4 regions of the Arthrobacter sp. WCS2018Hpa-7 genome follow, and region 1 is predicted to be linked to each of the others. Evidence: riboswitches for the same ligand, from Rfam matches in the RefSeq annotation. Region 1 holds a riboswitch; each other region holds the start of a gene.
What was found. A riboswitch is a leader RNA that binds a small molecule or an ion and turns the genes downstream of it on or off. The one in region 1 is predicted to bind cyclic di-AMP.
Positions count from the first base shown of each region.

Region 2: linked by a shared signal. The riboswitch ahead of RQH14_RS03700 (hypothetical protein) and the one ahead of RQH14_RS21035 (NlpC/P60 family protein) in region 1 are both predicted to bind cyclic di-AMP.
Region 3: linked by a shared signal. The riboswitch ahead of RQH14_RS01325 (hypothetical protein) and the one ahead of RQH14_RS21035 (NlpC/P60 family protein) in region 1 are both predicted to bind cyclic di-AMP.
Region 4: linked by a shared signal. The riboswitch ahead of RQH14_RS16100 (hypothetical protein) and the one ahead of RQH14_RS21035 (NlpC/P60 family protein) in region 1 are both predicted to bind cyclic di-AMP.

Region 1 is NZ_JAVTJB010000028.1:28,190-32,363, forward strand. It holds gene RQH14_RS21025 (metal-dependent transcriptional regulator) at 1-133, shown strand, start outside; cyclic di-AMP (ydaO/yuaA leader) riboswitch at 318-559, shown strand; gene RQH14_RS21030 (M23 family metallopeptidase) at 564-1,394, shown strand; cyclic di-AMP (ydaO/yuaA leader) riboswitch at 1,520-1,701, shown strand; gene RQH14_RS21035 (NlpC/P60 family protein) at 1,706-2,452, shown strand; gene RQH14_RS21040 (NlpC/P60 family protein) at 2,552-3,325, shown strand; gene RQH14_RS21045 (HNH endonuclease) at 3,578-4,078, shown strand; gene RQH14_RS21050 (NTP transferase domain-containing protein) at 4,121-4,174, shown strand, end outside.
Region 2 is NZ_JAVTJB010000002.1:231,338-235,511, reverse strand. It holds gene RQH14_RS03720 (alpha/beta hydrolase) at 1-431, shown strand, start outside; gene RQH14_RS03715 (DUF6480 family protein) at 540-803, shown strand; gene RQH14_RS03710 (ATP-dependent DNA ligase) at 838-1,902, opposite strand; gene RQH14_RS03705 (hypothetical protein) at 1,948-2,181, shown strand; cyclic di-AMP (ydaO/yuaA leader) riboswitch at 2,311-2,455, shown strand; gene RQH14_RS03700 (hypothetical protein) at 2,458-3,813, shown strand; gene RQH14_RS03695 (helix-turn-helix domain-containing protein) at 3,999-4,174, opposite strand, start outside.
Region 3 is NZ_JAVTJB010000001.1:279,246-283,419, reverse strand. It holds gene RQH14_RS01335 (NCS2 family permease) at 1-1,180, opposite strand, end outside; gene RQH14_RS01330 (copper resistance protein CopC) at 1,295-1,942, shown strand; cyclic di-AMP (ydaO/yuaA leader) riboswitch at 2,093-2,285, shown strand; gene RQH14_RS01325 (hypothetical protein) at 2,289-3,071, shown strand; gene RQH14_RS01320 (FAD-binding protein) at 3,247-3,939, opposite strand.
Region 4 is NZ_JAVTJB010000015.1:108,059-112,232, reverse strand. It holds gene RQH14_RS16105 (HAMP domain-containing sensor histidine kinase) at 1-1,489, shown strand, start outside; cyclic di-AMP (ydaO/yuaA leader) riboswitch at 1,598-1,785, shown strand; gene RQH14_RS16100 (hypothetical protein) at 1,789-2,631, shown strand; gene RQH14_RS16095 (glycosyltransferase family 2 protein) at 2,802-3,815, shown strand; gene RQH14_RS16090 (aminotransferase class V-fold PLP-dependent enzyme) at 3,812-4,174, opposite strand, start outside.

The sequences.
Region 1 (4,174 bases):
CGGTATCCGCCCCGGCGCGGCTGTCTCGCTGGAGCGCGTGGGCGAGTACATTTCCGTCCGGGTCCCCGGCATCGAGGGTGCACTGGAACTTCCGCCCGAGGTGGCGGCGCACGTCTTCGTCTCCGTCAGCTGACGCCCCCTTCCCTTCACGCGGTGTCATATCTCACTTTCGAGCTGTTGGCGCGCGTGTGACCTGCGGTTTTTCAGGATTAGTGATAAGGGACCGCCGCGCCATGCCTGTTCCTGTTGATAACGAATTTATTACTGCGGGGCTTAATCGCCTATAGTTATCTACTAGCGCTGATACCAAAGCGTTACCTGTTCCGGAGCCGAGCTCTGCCAACGGAACAGGTGTGTCATCCACCACTGGCAGAGGCGGGGGAACCACAAGCGGCTGTCTAAAGAAGCAGCCTTGGGGTGAAGTCCGCAGCAGAAGTGCCCATTGACGCAAGTCCCTCCTGGGATACCTGTGTGCCGTGAGCGCTTCGTGCGGACCGGGTCTTTGAACTCTCTGACCCGAATCCGACAGCTAACTTCGCAGGCTTTTCAGAGAGGAACAGAGTTTGACAACGCAGAACGTCAGGGGCCGCCGCCGCGCGTCCGGCCCCGCTGCTGAGCTGCGGCCAGCCCGCGTCGTATCGGAGATCCGGCCACGCGACACCGAACGCCAGGTGCGTCGCCGTAAGAGCCCGTTGCGCCAGGTTGCCGACTTCGCCGCAGCCAGTGGCGTCGGGCAAAAGGCCGGAGTTGCGCTTGCCGCCACCGGACTTGCCCTGACTGTCGGTCTGCCGGCCACGAGCCCGGTCATGGCCACCTCGGAATCCGGCCAGACCGAGTCGGCCCTGGCCGTCACAGGTGGCAGCCAGCCCGAGGTTTCCGCCGCTGCATCAGCCAAGATCGATTTCAGCCGTGCCGCAGTAGCTACCGCAGCCGACCCCGACGGCAAGCTGAAGCAACTGCTCAGCGCGCAGTCCGCCGGCAGCATCCAGCGCGCCTCGTCCACAGGCACCATGGCCAGCCCCCTGGACACCCTGACGACGGCTTCCCCGTTCGGCTACCGCGTCAGCCCCCTCACGGGTGGTTCCGGCGACTTCCACCGCGGCCAGGACTTCGTGGCCCAGTGCGGCACCGCCGTCCATGCCGCGGCCAGTGGCAAGGTCACCTTTGCCGGATGGCACGAGTACGGCGGAGGCAACCGCGTCGTGGTAGACCACGGCAACGGCCTGGAGACCACGTACAACCACCTGTCGTCCTTCACCGTCAAAGTAGGCCAGACGGTCAGCCGCGGCGACACTGTGGCGCTGAGCGGCACCACGGGCGCCTCCACAGGCTGCCACCTCCACTTTGAAGTACAGGTCAACGGTGAAGTCGTTGACCCCATGGGCTGGCTCTAAGTCCAGTTGATGGTTGTCTCTCGCATTCGTGACACACCCCGTGACCTGAATGTGACATTCGCGTTCAACTGTTGTACCGTACAAAGCGCATCGGCTTTTTAGGGGGCCGGTGCACTTGAGTGGATTGCCTAGCTCTGCCACCACTCGAGGTCCGTTCGCATAAATCGTCTGGCAGGGGCGGGGGAACCACTTCTGGTCTTCGCAAGAAGGCCTTGGGGTTAAGTCGCAAAGCTTCCTTGAAGCAGCGTGGCCGGATGACTCCCATCCGAATCCGACAGCTCACCTCGCAGGCATTGGGAGAGGCTACCTACGTGTCATCACGCACTACCCCTGCGCGCCACCGCGCTGAATCGGTTCGCACGAACCCCTTGAACACGCTTTCCAAGGCTGTTTCATCCAACGCCGGTACCGTTGGCCGCCAGGCCGTCGTCCTGGCAGCAGCCTCAGGCCTCGTCCTCAGTGTCGGTCTTCCGGCCCAGGCAGCGGACACCGACGTTTCCAAGTCGGAAGCCTCCAGCACCCAGCAGATGGTCACCACTGCGGTAGTCACCGCAGAGCCCACCGCCACTGTTTCCTTCGAAAGCCCTGTAGTGGCCACCAAGGAAGCTCCCAAGGTTGTCCAGCGCGCTTCGCAGACCACCCAGCGGACCGCGGCCAATGGCAACCAGACCACCGCAGCCGCTGTGACCGCGAAGTCGTCCGAAGCCAAGGACGCTGCTTCCAGCGCCGCCGCTTCCGGCCTCGCCGCGATCGCCTACACCGGCATCGGCCACCCGTACGTTTGGGGCGGCACCACGCCCAACGGATGGGACTGCTCCGGCTTCACCCAGTGGGTCTACGCCCAGGCTGGCATCAGCATCCCGCGCGTCAACGCCTGGACTGCCATGAAGCCCACCAGCACTCCTGCCCCCGGTGACCTGGTCATGCAGAACGGCGGAGCACACGTAGGCATCTACGTTGGCAACGGCATGATGATCAGCGCCTTGAACCCGGGACAGGGCACGCTCCTGCACTCGGCTGCCTCCACGGGCACGTCCTCCTTCTTTACCCTCCGCTAGAAACAATCCGGTTCGGGGTTCGCCAGCATGCCCCCAAGTGCTGGCGCACCAATGAGCCGCGTGTACCCCAACTACACGCGGATACGAAAAGAGAAAACCATGACCAGTGCATCCAAGGTTGCACGGCATCGCGCTGAGGCCCCCAAGACCAGCTCGCTTGCCGTGATCGCGAAGGCCGTCAGTGAAAACGCCGGCGGCGTAGGCCGCCAGGCGGCTGTTATTGCCGCAGCTTCAGGCCTGGTCCTGACCGGCAGTGTTGCTGCCAACGCAGCCGACACCAACGTGGACCGTGAGTCCACCTCGACGTCCACCCTTGACGTCCAGTCGGTAGTCCAGGCCACCATCGCTGCGGACTCCACCGTTGCCATCTCCTACGAGCGCCCCGTGGTCACCACGGTGCAGGCTCCGGCTCCCGTAGAGAAGAAGGCTCCTGCGAAGGTAGAAACCAAGAAGGCCGCAGAAAGCACGGCGACTGCCGGCAACGCCACGTTGGCCGTCAACCCCGCGGCTCCTGCGGCAAAGGCTCCGGCCGCTGCCAGTGGCCTTGGCGCTGCAATCGCCGCTGCCGCCTACGCACAGCTCGGCGTCACCCAGGACTGCACCATGCTGGTGACGAACTCCCTGGCAGCAGTTGGCATCAACTTCCACGACTGGCCGGCCGGCTACCTCTCCCTTGGCCGCACGGTCAGCGCAGCGGAAGCACAGCCCGGCGACCTCGCTTACTACGCCAACGGCGGTCTCGCCGGACAGGCCCACATCGCTGTGTACGTCGGCAACGGCCAGGCAGTCCACGGTGGATGGAACGGATCCACCACGGCACTGTTCAGCGTCAACGTCGGCTCCGGCCCGGTTTTCATCCGCGTCAACGGCTGATCCAGCATTCCGCTTTGACAGCAACACCCCGCAGGCTCAGGCCGGCGGGGTGTTCTGCTTTAACGGACGGATTCGGCTCCCGACGCCTTAACCTCGCATGAACTCTTAACGACACTGCACGGGAAACGACGGAAAAATTCGTTGATACGGCATATGAGTGCTTACCCTTATCTTGTCGATCCACAGCCCGTACAAGCAGAGGGCAGCCGGCCCTCGTGCCCCTGACGGGTGCGGCCGTGAAGAGGTACGTGCATGCGCACACTCGTTCTGAATGCTGGATATGAACCGCTGGCGGTAATAACATTCCGCCGGGCGCTGGTCCTTGTGTTGACTGGGAAAGCTAGCGTAGTGGCCGAAGGCGACGAGCCTGTCGTCGGGCCACAGGAGATTCTTGGACGCCCCTCCGTGATCCTCCTTAACCGCTACATCCGTCCCCGGTACAACAGGATTACCGCCGTGAGCCGACGCGGGGTCCTTCGCCGCGACGGCCATCGCTGCGCCTACTGCGGGAAAACAGCCCACACCATAGACCACGTCCACCCCAAATCCAGGGGCGGCGCGGATTCCTGGGAAAACCTGGTTGCGGCGTGTTTGAAATGCAACAACGCCAAGAGCGACCACACGCTGGCTGAAATGGGTTGGAAACTCCGTTTCACGCCCGGGGTGCCCCAGGGAACCATGTGGCAGATCAAAGAACTCGAGAAACCTGCGCCGGACTGGGACCCGTTCCTGTTGCCGGAATCCGCTGCCTGATCGATTTCTGCTGAACTCCGGCCGCCCCGGTAATCTGGGCGGATGGAGTTCAATGCCGTGATTCTGGCGGGTGGCAGGGCCACCCGCCTCGGTGGC
Region 2 (4,174 bases), on a different contig from region 1:
TGCATGCTCCGGAACGGGCCCGGCAGGTGGTGCTGATGGGGCCTGTTGTCGATTCGCGGCACAAGAACGTGAGGCGCCAGTCCGTGGCTCTTTTCCTTGACGGGATGCTCCGCGAAAGCCCGGGTTCCAATTGGATCGTCACGTCGGACTATTTCCGCTGCGGTCCGCGCTGGTACCTCACTGAACTGCCCGTGATGATGAGGTACCCCACTGAAAAGCGCTTGGCTGGCATCAAGGTCCCCGTGTTGGTCCTGAGGGGAAGCCGAGACAACGTGGCCGGCCCGGACTGGTCGCTCCGGCTTTCGAGGACGGTTGACCAGGGGCGCTTGGTGGAGATCCCCGGCGTCGGGCACGTAGCGCAACATATGCGGCCCCAAGCTGTGGCCGACGCCATCCGGAGCTTCGTTACCACCACTGCGCCTCATCGCTGAGTACTAACGCACGATGCCGCCGGCATTGGCCTGCTTGTTGAGTCAGCTCCTCCCGGCTAGGCTGACGGAGCAAGAGTATTAGTAAGTTTGCTTACGAAAGGGCTGATTGTGACTGCTGCAGACTCGAATGAGGAAACCCAAGGCTTCGGTGCAACCGGCGCTACAGGGCCGTTTGACACAACATCCGATGCCGACAGCATCCACGAGGATCCCGACATGCGCCAGGACGAGGACGAGGACCCTGCAGCATCTGCCAACCCGGATCCCCTCGACGGAAACGTCACGGGCTTGGAACCCGGCGGCGGAGTACCCCCGGGAGAAACCCCGCCCGCCGAGGGCAGCATGAGCAGCGACCAAGGACACGAAGAGTAGCTCCGGCCACGACTGAACGCCCAGGCGGGACCGGCTAAGGCAGGGTCAGGATCTTCCCGAGATCGTACGCAACCGGCTCCTCCAACTGCGAGTAGGTGCAGCTCTCGGGGGTCCTGTCCGGCCGCCACCTGCGAAACTGCGTGGTGTGGCGGAACCGCTCGCCCTCCATGTAGTCGTACGCCACTTCAATTACCAGCTCGGGACGCAACGGCACAAAGGAGAAATCCTTGCCTCCGCTCCACCGGCTTTGGGCGCCGGGCATCCTGGACCCTGCAGCCCCCTCGCCTTGACTGGCCCATTCCCCCCACGGGTGCTCGCTGAGTTCCACTTGGTACGGCTCAAGCTCAGCCACCAGGGCCTCTCGCTTGGCCATGGGGAACGATGCCACCACCCCCACATGCTGGAGTCGACCGGCGTCGTTATAAAGACCCAACAGCATGGACCCCACAACTTTCGCGGTCTTGTGCCAGCGGAAGCCAGCCACCACGCAGTCCGCGGTGCGCTCGTGCTTGGTCTTGAACATCACGCGCTTGTTGGGTAAATACATCCCGTCCAAGGGCTTGGACAGCACCCCGTCCAGACCTGCGCCCTCCAACTGCACGAACCATTCCTGCGCGCGCTCCAGGGCCGTGACCGCGGGCGTGACGTACACGGGAGGCTCCGCCTTGGCCAGCGCACGCTCCAAAATGGCGCGGCGTTCGGAGAACGGCCTGCCCATGAGGTCGTCGTCGCCGAGGGCGAGGATGTCGAACGCGATCATGGACGCCGGGGTCTTCTCGGCGAGCATCCTCACCCGGCTGTCGGCCGGGTGGATCCGCTGCTGAAGCACCTCGAATTCGAGCCGATTGCCCTCGATCAGGACAATCTCGCCGTCGATCACGCATTTGTCCGGAAGGTTCTTCCGCAGCGCCTCCACCAGTTCGGGGAAGTAGCGGGTCATGGGCTTCTCATTGCGGCTCCCCAGGATGATCTCATCCCCGTCTTTGAAGACGATGGTCCGGAATCCGTCCCACTTGGGCTCGTAGTGCCCAACATCGGGGATGGTGGGGACGGACTTGGCGAGCATGGGCGAGACGGGTGGCATCACAGGCAGGTCCATAGTCAATGTCTACCTGCCGGTGCAGCGCGAAGCTAGTGTTGGGCCATGGATATCTTGCTCGCGGCGGCTGCAGTGCTCGGATTCCCGGCTCTGATGGCCGGCGTGTGGTACTGGTCATCGCGCCGGAGCGGCGAGGGCAAAGTCCGGCGTGGAGCCACCGGCGGCATGCTGGGAGTGGCGGATGAAATCTTCCGCCCGGAAACCCACCAAGCCGTGCAGATCCAGAGGATCCAGCATGAGTTGCCCGCGCCGGCACCGGCCCCGAAGCCTAAACGCTAGAACCCTCTCATCTTGGGAGGCCTACCGTCCGTTATATTAATGTGACTTTACTTTCCGGCTCATGTACCGTCGTAGGGCGACCCGTATCTCCGCTGGGCCGCTTCCGGAATGACGCCGAGCTCTGCCGCATTCCGGGATCCGCCAGACCCGCGGCAGAGGCGGGGGACCCAAAAGTTCCCGGACTTTCCAAAGTCCTTGGGGTGAAGCCGCTACGGCGGCCGGACGGCCTCGTCCGAACCCGACAGCTAACCTCGAAGGCGTTGAGAGGCAACCACCATGTCCCCAACCATGGATCAGCCGCGCCGCGCCGAGACTGAACGCGAGCGCACCAAGCCAACCGGACGCCGTCGGGCCCAACCCAGCGGATCCCCCATCAGCGTGCAGGCAGACACTGCTGCCGCACCCGGAACGACAAGCACGACGCCGGAGGCCGCCACTGCGGCCCTTCCCACCGTCGCGACACCCATCACGCGAGCGGCCGCGCGCGCGGCCGAGCGGGAGCGGGCAGCCCTGGCTGTGATCGCGCCCGCCGCCCCGGCGTCGTCCGAGGCCGAGCCAGCTGCATCCGCAACAGGAGAGCCCTCCGAAGCTGCCGAGCCGGCAACCGCGGCCATTCCGGTCGTGGAGGCCGCACAGGCTGCAGCTCCGGCTTCCACCACGCCGGGGCCTCCTACCTCGGCCATTCCGATTGTTCAGGCGTCACGTTCCGAGCAGGAGGATCCCGAGCAGCCGACAACGCCTCAGCCTGCCGCGTCCCAACCTGCCACCGCCGCCATTCCCGTTGTGGCCGCCCGCCAAGAGCCTGCTGCCGCACCCGCTTCGCCGGCACCCGTTTCACCGCGGGGCACATCCCCGGCGCAAGTTGCTGCGGCCGCCACAGCGTCGGCTTCACTGGCAAGCCGCAAGGACGTTCGAAAGCAGTCGGTCGCTCCCAGTTCTTCCAGGCCGGGAATGGGCGGATCGTCCCTTGGCCGGGAACCCCAGGCGGTCCTGCGTAAAGCTGCGTCTGTCAAGCACATGAGCCAGCGCATGGCCGTGGTGGCTGGCGCCCTCGGCCTGGTCCTGACAGCCGGGACCTTGGGGCAGGCCCTCGAGCTGCCGTTCTTCGGCCAGGAGACGCCTTCCCAGGAAGCCAACGCCTCCAATCGAAATTCGGGCACAGCGGCCCCCGCACCCAGCGCCTCCTACTCGACGGCCTCGTCACCCTCCGCGTCAGCTGCAGCGACGTCGGCAGCCGGCCAGCCGGCCACGGTTCCGGAGGCGCCCGCACCTGTGTCGCCGTCGTCCGTTCCCACCCCGAAAGTCTCCTTGGCCGACCCCGTCTGGGTCCCGTCCGCAGTGCCGTCAACCATCGCCGCGGCACCCAGCACCGCCAGCCCGGTCCCCACCCAGCCTGCGCCGGCACCCAGTGAGGTGCCGTCGGACACGATCACTACGCCACCCACGACGCCGACGCCCACAACCACACCGACGGTCACGCCCACTCCCACTCCTACCCCCACCCCGACGGGGACTCCCACGCAGACCACCAAACCCAAGCCCACGGGCAAGCCCAGCGCGGCCACCGCGCCGCAGCCCACCGAGACGGCACTCGAAGAGATCCTTAACGCGACAAAGGACGCCCTCAAATGAGCACGCGCTTGCCGCGCACCACCACGCACGTGGGATGGCACAGCCGGTACTGCAGCAGCAGCCGGACGGCCGCGTTCCGACGCCGATTGGGACGTTGGAGCTGCCAGCGGCTGAGGCGTTCCTAAAGCAAGACCCTGCGAAAAGGGCAGGCACCCCCAGGGTGCCTGCCTTTTCTTCTTTCCAATCTAGATCCGTGGCCGGCCTGCCCAGCGGCGGGCTTTCAAGGCAGCGTGCAGTTCGAGGCGGATCGCTCCGCTCAACGGGTCAGCGCCGATAAGCTGGCGGATCCGGCCGAGCCGGTTGTAGATGCTGCTCCTGTGGAGGTGAAGTTTGGTCGCGACGTCCTGGACAGAACCATCAC
Region 3 (4,174 bases), on a different contig from region 1:
CAACCACCAAGGCCGGGGCCACGGCTTCGAAGGGGACAAGGTTGATCAGAGGCGTGAAGAACATGGCCACCAGGAACAGCACGCCGGTGACGATCGACGCCAGGCCGGTGCGGGCGCCTTCACCGATGCCGGCGCCGGACTCAACAAAGATCTGGTTGGAGGAAACCGAAGCGCCACCACCCACGATCGCGCCGAGGGCATCCACCTGCAGGACACGGTCCACGTTGGGGATGTTGCCGTCCTTGTCCACCGTCCCGGCCTCGTTGGCCAGGCCCACCATGGTGCCCATGGCGTCGAAGAAGATGCTCAGGAGGATCACGAATGCCAGCAGGGCCGCTGCGATGAACCCGAGATGCTCAAAGGCGCCGAACGGGTTGGCTTTGCCGATAAGGGACAGATCCGGGGCGCCCCACTCTGAGAGTGTGGGAGCCACGAGCGACCAGCCGCGCGGGTTGACGTTCTTGCCGTCGAAGCTGGGGCCGATGTGGAGGGTGAATTCAAGGATGGCGGCCAGTGCCGTGGAGACCACGATACCGATGAGGATGGCGCCGCGGACCTTGCGGACCACCAAGGCGATGGTGAGGATGAGGCCCACTGCGAACACCAAGGTAGGCCAGCCCATCAGTTTGCCATCCACGCCCAGGCCCAAGGGAACCGTGGTGCCGGCGGCGTCGGGAATTCGGCGCACAAATCCCGCATTGACCAGCCCGATCAGCGCAATGAAGAGGCCGATACCTACAACGATCGCCGTTTTCAGGGCTTCCGGCACGGCCTTGAACACGGCCGTACGGAAACCGGTCAGCACCAGGATGAGCATGGTGACGCCGGAGAGCACCACGAGGCCCATCATGTCCGGCCAGGTGAGCTCCGGGTGCGAGGCGACTGTGACGGCAACGAAGGCGTTGACGCCCAGGCCGGTTGCCACGGCGAACGGGTGTTTGGCCCAAGCGCCCATGAGGATGGTCAGGATGCCCGCTACGAAGGCCGTGGTGGCTGCGACGGCCGTGAAACCGAGGGAGGCCCCACTGGAATCCGCCCCGGAGAGAATCAGCGGGTTCAGCACCACGATGTAGCTCATGGCGAAGAACGTTGCGAAGCCGCCACGAATTTCCCTGGAGTACGTGGATCCACGTTCAGTAATTTTGAAGTAGCGGTCTACTGCAGAACCTTGTTTAAGCATGAAGGACTCCGGGGATTGAGGGGAGTGTGCTCTCAAATCCTAAGCGGTCCGGTACGGGCCCTCCGGACGATTCGCCTAGTCTGTAAGGAAGCCAACACTAGGAGAAACCGCCCCATGCGTACCATCCGCCCGCTTCTGGCCGCCGTCGTCGCTGCTCTTGCCTTCGCGTCCGCCCTGCTGATTTCTGCGGCTCCCGCGTCCGCCCACGACGTCGCTGAATCCACGACGCCGGCCAATGGTACCGCCGTGACGCAGGTCCCGGCGTCGGTCTCCATCACGTTCAACAACCGACCGCTTGCCATCGGTTCCGGCGTGACGGTCACGGCAGGTGGCGAAAACTGGGCCGACGGCCCCGTTGAGATCATCGACAACCAGGCGGTCCAGAAGCTGCGCGAAGGCGCCCCGGGCGGCGAATACACAGTGGTCTGGCGCGTCGTCAGCAGCGATTCCCACCCCATTGAGGGCACCTTTACCTTCACGGCCACCGCAGGAAGCACGACGGCGGCCAACGGCTCGGCGGCAGCCTCGCCGTCCGCTTCAGCACCTTCAGCAGCAGTACCGACGGCGGGGACCGCAGCGCCGGGAACGGCTGCACCGGGAACCGGTAACAGCGAGCCAGCCGCGGATGCCTCCCAGCCCTTCCCGTGGAGCATTGTGGGCTTGGCGGTTGTTGCTGTCGGTCTCGTTATTTTTCTGGCTGTTACAGCGCGGAGGAAACTCGCTGCTTCGAACGACTCAGATGGCGATTCTCCCGCGGAATAACAGGGTTTTCTACGTAGCTGCGAAGATCTCGAAACGGTTACTGCGACACGCCGGAAGCGCGCTTCTCGTTACTTAAATGTGACTTCCGCGTGATCATCGCGTACGGTAGTACCTGTGCCTGTTCCACGTAACGGGCACTTCCGGCCTGATTGCCTAGCTCTGCCGCAGTCCGGAATCCGTTCGCAGACAAACCTTACGGCAGAGACGGGGAACCCATTTTAGGTCGCTTTCGAGCGTGCCTTGGGGTGAAGTCACGAAGCTTCCGCTGAACAGCGGGGGATAGTGGCCGGGTGACTCCCATCCGAATCCGACAGCTAACCTCGCAGGCATCGGGAGAGGCTCTTTCATGTCTTCACGCATTCTTCGCGGCCGTCGTAAGGCGGACAGCGTACGTCCTAATCCGTTCATCTCCATCTCCAAGGCAGTCGCCAGCAACGCTTCCGGCGCTGGCCGCCAGGCAGCTGTTATCGCAGCAGCCTCGGGCCTTGTGTTGACCGGCTCCATTGCAGCTCACGCTGCTGAAGCTCCGGTTCAGCGGGATTCCAGCCCGGCCACGGTCGCTGAGACCGTTTCAGCCGACGCTCCCACCCAGGTTGTTACCGCCCTGGCTACGGCTACCGTCAACTTCGAGCGCCCTGCTGTTGCTTCCGTAGCAGCTCCGGTTATCGAGAAGCCTGCTCCGGTTGCTCCGGCTCCCGTCGCCAAGAAGGCAGCAGTCACCACTGCCGCCGCAACGGCTCCTGTTGCCAAGGCTGCTGCTGCCGCTCCGGCCGCTGCTGCTCCTGCTCCCGCTGCTGCCCCGGCCGTGGGTGGCGTCAACGCTGCCATGGTTGCCTCGGCTTACGCCCAGATTGGCATCATGCAGGACTGCACCGCCATGGTGGAGCGCGCACTCGGGTCCGCAGGCATCCCCGTTGGTGACCTCGGCCCCATGCAGTTCATGAACTACGGCAAGGTTGTCAGCGACCCCCAGCCCGGTGACATGATCGTTCAGTCCGGCCACGTCGCCATCTTCATCGGCAACGGCCAGGCCATCAGCGGTGGCATCAACGGCAACCAGACGGGCATCCACCCGATCAGCTGGTTGACCGCTACGGGTCCCCTGACCTACGTACGCGCTGGCGCATAAGCCTCACGCTTCAGACCAAAGGCCGGTGTCTTTGAGGAATTAGTCCTCGAAGGCACCGGCCTTTGGCGTTAAGTAATGTGCGGAAAAGTTCAGAGGCAGGTGCGACGCCGGGATAGAGCGCGCCTCAGCTGTATAGCCCGACGGCCTTTGTCTGGAGTCGTCCGGGTTTGTTCTGCTAGGCGGTGGCGATGCTTGGCCCTGCGGTGAGGGCCACTTTGGACGATATCGCCTGGCCCACTGCCTTTGCCTGCCGAAGGACTTCCTTGGGTGTGGGCGTAATGAGTTCACCGACTCCTACAAGGTGCATCCCGACGGCCCGCATTGCAGCCACCAGGTTCTGCCCGATTGCAATGCCAAGTTCGGCCAGCATGCGGCGCAATTGGCTCTGCGCGCAGCGCGTGACCACAATGTGGTCCGCCAGAAGAACGCCGTTGGCAGTGTGGACGGCCCACTGGCGGCGGGTGGATTCAAGGGGGCCTGAGGCGTGGAGCCCAGTCCTGAGCCCGGCGGTGGTCATGCTGGCGGCCAGTCCGTAGCCGATCTGTTGGGAAGGGTCGGAGCCAAGGAAATCGAGGCGGACAGCCCGCGTGGTGCTGCGGACATCCAGGTGATGGCTTGCTGCATAGTTCCGCAGGTGGCGGAGGATCTCGTTGCGTTCCTGCATGGCTGCGGGGTCGGCTGCATCGCAGCGTTGAAGCATGCCTGTGTGGACTGACGGCCCGGTTGTGGACAACGCGCCAAACCCGTCCACCACTATGGAGCCCACGCCGTAGCGGCTGAGCTCACTGGCAACTGCCAAGCCGGACAGGCCGGCTCCGATGACCACGGTGGTGGTGCGTTCCGTGGCGGAATCAGGCGTGAGTGACACTGCTTGGTTCCTCCTTGACGTGTGTGCCGTTAGGCATCGCATGGGGTCGCGTCCGAGTTCCCCAAGCGGCCGCAATAAATGGCCGGAAAGTGCTGTGGAACACGTTTGCCGGCCATTCGGTGACTCGAACACTACCGAACTTTTTCTGCCATGGATAGCCTCCCGAGTCCGCGTGTTTGCGTTGTTCATCCCCAGTGCAAAATGCGCCCCCTGCAACCGAGCCCGGACCGTTATA
Region 4 (4,174 bases), on a different contig from region 1:
CACACTTTCAGGAGTGGCCAGGACGTCCGGTCGCAGCTGGCTCAACCCCTCCACCTGGCACTTGCGCACGCGGCTGGTCCTGGTGGCCATGGCCCTGCTGGTCGCCATCTGCGGGGCAGTGGGCGTGGTGAGCTACGCCTCCATGGACATGGTGTTCAACAGGCAGCTCGACAGGCAGCTGGAGCAGGCGTCCAGCCGCGCGAATGACTTCGGCAGGCCGCCGTCGAACTTTCCTGGATCCGGAAGGCCTGACCCGCTGGAGGCTCGCGGGCAGGCCGCTGGGACACTGAACGCCCGGATCGACGGCTCAACTGTGAGCAGCTCGGGCCTGATCGATGCCAGGGGCAATCGTGTGTCGCTCTCTACGGACGACGAGCAAGTGCTGTTGGCCCTCCCCAAGAACAGTGATCCGGCGGACCGATCCCTCTCCAACGGGGACTACCGGCTGGTGGCTGTCGAGACCGCCTATGGCGATGTGATCGTCACGGGCCTGCCGCTCGCGGACAAGCAAAGCGCCGAGGCCTCACTGGTGTGGACCATGGTGCTGGTTTCCCTGGGCGGTCTGGTCATCATCGGCCTCGCGGGAACAGTGATCATCCGGCGGACCATGCGGCCGTTGGAGCAGCTCTCCGAGGTAGCCACCAAAGTTTCGCGCCTTCCCCTCGACGCCGGTGAGGTGGCACTTGCTGTGCGCGTACCGCCGTCGGCCGCCCATCCCGGAACGGAAGTCGGCAGCGTTGGCCATGCCCTCAACCAGATGCTGAACAACGTCTCCAATGCCCTGGAAGCGCGCCAGGAAAGCGAGACCAAAGTGCGCCAGTTCGTCGCGGACGCGTCGCACGAACTCCGAACGCCGCTGACGGCCATCCGCGGTTACACCGAGCTGCTGAGGATGACCGAGAACTTCACCGATGACGGCCGAAAGTCGCTGTCACGCGTCCAGAGCCAGTCCGAACGGATGACCACCCTGGTGGAGGATCTGCTGCTCCTTGCCAGGCTGGATGAAGGCCAGCCGGTCAAGGTCACGGACGTGGACCTCACCCAGTTGGTGATCGAAACTGTCAGCGATGAGAAAGTCATGGCACCGGACCACATCTGGCAACTTCAACTGCCTGATGAGCCCGTCACGGTCCGGGGTGACGCTACGCAGCTGCACCAGGTCCTTGCCAATCTTCTCTCCAATGCCCGTAAACATACCGACTCCGGCACCACGGTGGTCACCGGCGTCATGCTCTCTGCCGATGGCAGCGCTGTGGTGACCGTGACGGACAACGGGCCCGGCATTCCAGAGGATTTCCAGGGCCGGATCTTCTCCCGCTTTGCCCGCGCCGATGCCGCGCGATCGGGGTCTGAGGGCACCTCCGGACTGGGCCTGTCGATCGTTGAATCCATCGTGGAAGCGCACGGCGGCACCGTGGAAGTGACCTCACGGCCGGGGCGCACGGAATTCGCCCTTCGACTCCCCGCTGTCGCCAACGAACAGATGTAACGAAGTCAGCAAGGCGACTCACCGGCGTCGTGATCTCTGTTACCTAAATGTGACTTCTGCGAATTCCTCCTGTACCGTCGAAAGGGTGGGTCGCCCCAACTGACCCGCATCCGGGATGCGCCGAGCTCTGCCACTTCCCGGAGTCCGTTCTTACTCCGAGGCAGAGACGGGGGACCCAGAGTCTCCGGGCCCAGGCATTTATGCCGGACCCTTGGGGTGAAGCCGCAGCGTGATGCGCGGCCGGATGACCTCATCCGAACCCGACAGCTAACTCCGCAGGCGCTGAGAGGTAATCACACATGTCTGAATTCAATGATCAGACGCGCCCTTCCGCGCGTCACCGCGATGAGCACAACGCACCGTTGACCAAGTCGCAGGCTGTCCTCAAGAACGCTGCCCGCCAGGGTAAGTCCGGCCACCGCATGTCGGTTGTTGCCGGTGTTGTAGCCGCTGCGCTGGGCGTTGCATCGCTCGGTACTGCTGCCAACGCCGCCCTGACCCTCCCCGAGGTAAGCCGCGTTGCAGAGACCCAGGCGAATGCCCAGGTCAGCAACAACAAGACAGCTGAAATCTCCGCTTCCTTGGATGCAGCCGCCGCAAAGGGCGCCGCTGACAGGGCTGCCGTGGACAAGGCCGCTGCCGAAAAGGCTGCAGCCGAGAAGGCCGCAGCGGACCAAGCCGCTGCTGAAAAAGCAGCCGCCGAGAAGGCCGCAGCCGACCAAGCCGCTGCTGAGAAGGCCGCCGCTGACGCTGCAGCCAAGCAAGCCGCCGACGCCGCTGCTGCCGCCGCCGCTGCCGAGGCCGCAGCTGCGGCCGCCGCCCCGAAGGCCGTGGACGACCCCGCCGCCGCCAAGGCCTACGCTGCCAGCATCCTTGGCAACTACGGCTGGAGCGCCAGCGAAATGACTGCGCTGAACACCCTGTGGGAGAAGGAATCCAACTGGAAGACCACCGCCACCAACGCTTCCAGCGGTGCTTACGGCATTGTCCAGTCGCTGCCGGCTACCAAAATGGCAACCGCGGGTGCTGACTGGCAGACCAACTACCAGACCCAGATCAAGTGGGGCCTGAACTACATCAAGGAACGCTACGGATCCCCGTCGGCCGCCCTGGGCTTCCACCTGGCAAACAACTGGTACTAAGCCAGACTGCTTGATCACCGCGCCGGTTCCCGCCGTTCGCACCAGTACCCACTGGAGCGGATGGCGGGAAACGGCGCGGTTTTCGCGTTTCACAGGTGCCGTCCATGGTTCACAGTGGGGTCACAGCTTCCACCTAAAGCCCTCTTAATCGGCGGGCCCATTCTGGAAACATGACGCTCACAGACCCATCTACCAGCGCTCCACCACGACGGTTCCCCTCGGCGCGCTTCGGTGGCGCGGCGTTAAGCACCACACAGCAGGGCCTTGCCCAAGCTGGGCCACAAACCCGATGCTCCCCCATTGACACCCGCGCTGCCGTCCCGGTCCTGGACGTCACCCTTCCCGTGTTCAATGAGGAAGACCGCCTGGAACAGAACCTGCGCAGGCTGCACGGACACCTTACAGACTCATTTCCGCATTCCTTCCGGATCACGGTGGCGGACAACTGCAGCACAGACAAAACCCTGAGGATCGCCGAGCGCTTGGCCCGCGAACTGCCTGAACTGACAGTGGTTCGATTCCAGCAAAGGGGTCGCGGGAACGCACTCCGCCATGTCTGGCAGTTCTCGCCATCACCTGTGCTCGCCTATATGGAAGCAGACCTTTCCACGGACTTGTCGGCCCTTGCTCCCCTTCTGGCACCGTTGCTCTCGGGCCATTCGGATCTCGCCGTCGGCACGCGGCTGGCACGGAGTTCGCAGGCGACCCGCAGTCCCCAGCGCGGATTCATCTCCCGCAGCTACAACTTCCTGCTGCACGTGGTTCTTGGGGCACGCTTTTCCGACGCCCAGTGCGGGTTCAAGGCCGTCCGCGCCGACGTCGCGCACCGCATCCTTCCACACACGACGGACGACGGCTGGTTCTTCGACACCGAACTCCTGGTGATCGCCGAACGCTGTGGTTTGCGCGTTCACGAAGTCCCCGTTGACTGGACCGACGATCCCACCTCAAGTGTCGACGTCGTACGCACCGCGCTTGCCGACCTGCGCGGCGTAGCGCGCCTGGGACGCGAACTGGGCAGGGGGCGGGTTCCTTTCACGGAGCTCCGCCGGGACATCGGCCGCATGCCTCCACCCACGGCGGCGTCCGCGGTGACAGGGCTGGTGGGACGTTTAGTTGGCTGGGCCGCGGCATCCGCTGCCGTGGTGTTCGTCGTCCTCCACGCGGCCCACGTGGTGGGCTAGGACTCCGGTTCAGCCTGCACCGCGCCGCGAACCGCGGCGATGGACGCAGCAACATCCCCTGCGTCCGTGGTCCAGTTACTCACCGAAATCCTGAGGATTTCGCGGCCACGCCACGAGGACCCGGACATCCACACCGCGCCCTCGGCCATCAACCGTTGCGTCACCCTGTGCGTCCGGTCATCACTGCCAAAGCTCACCGAGACCTGCGTGAACACGACGTCGTTGAGCACCTCGACTCCCGGGATCGCGGCGAGTCCTTCGGCCAAGGCACGGGCATTTGCAGCGAGCCGCTCCACCATGGAGATCACCCCGTTGCGGCCCAGTTGCCTCAGGGCTGCCCACACAGGGATGCCCCGGGC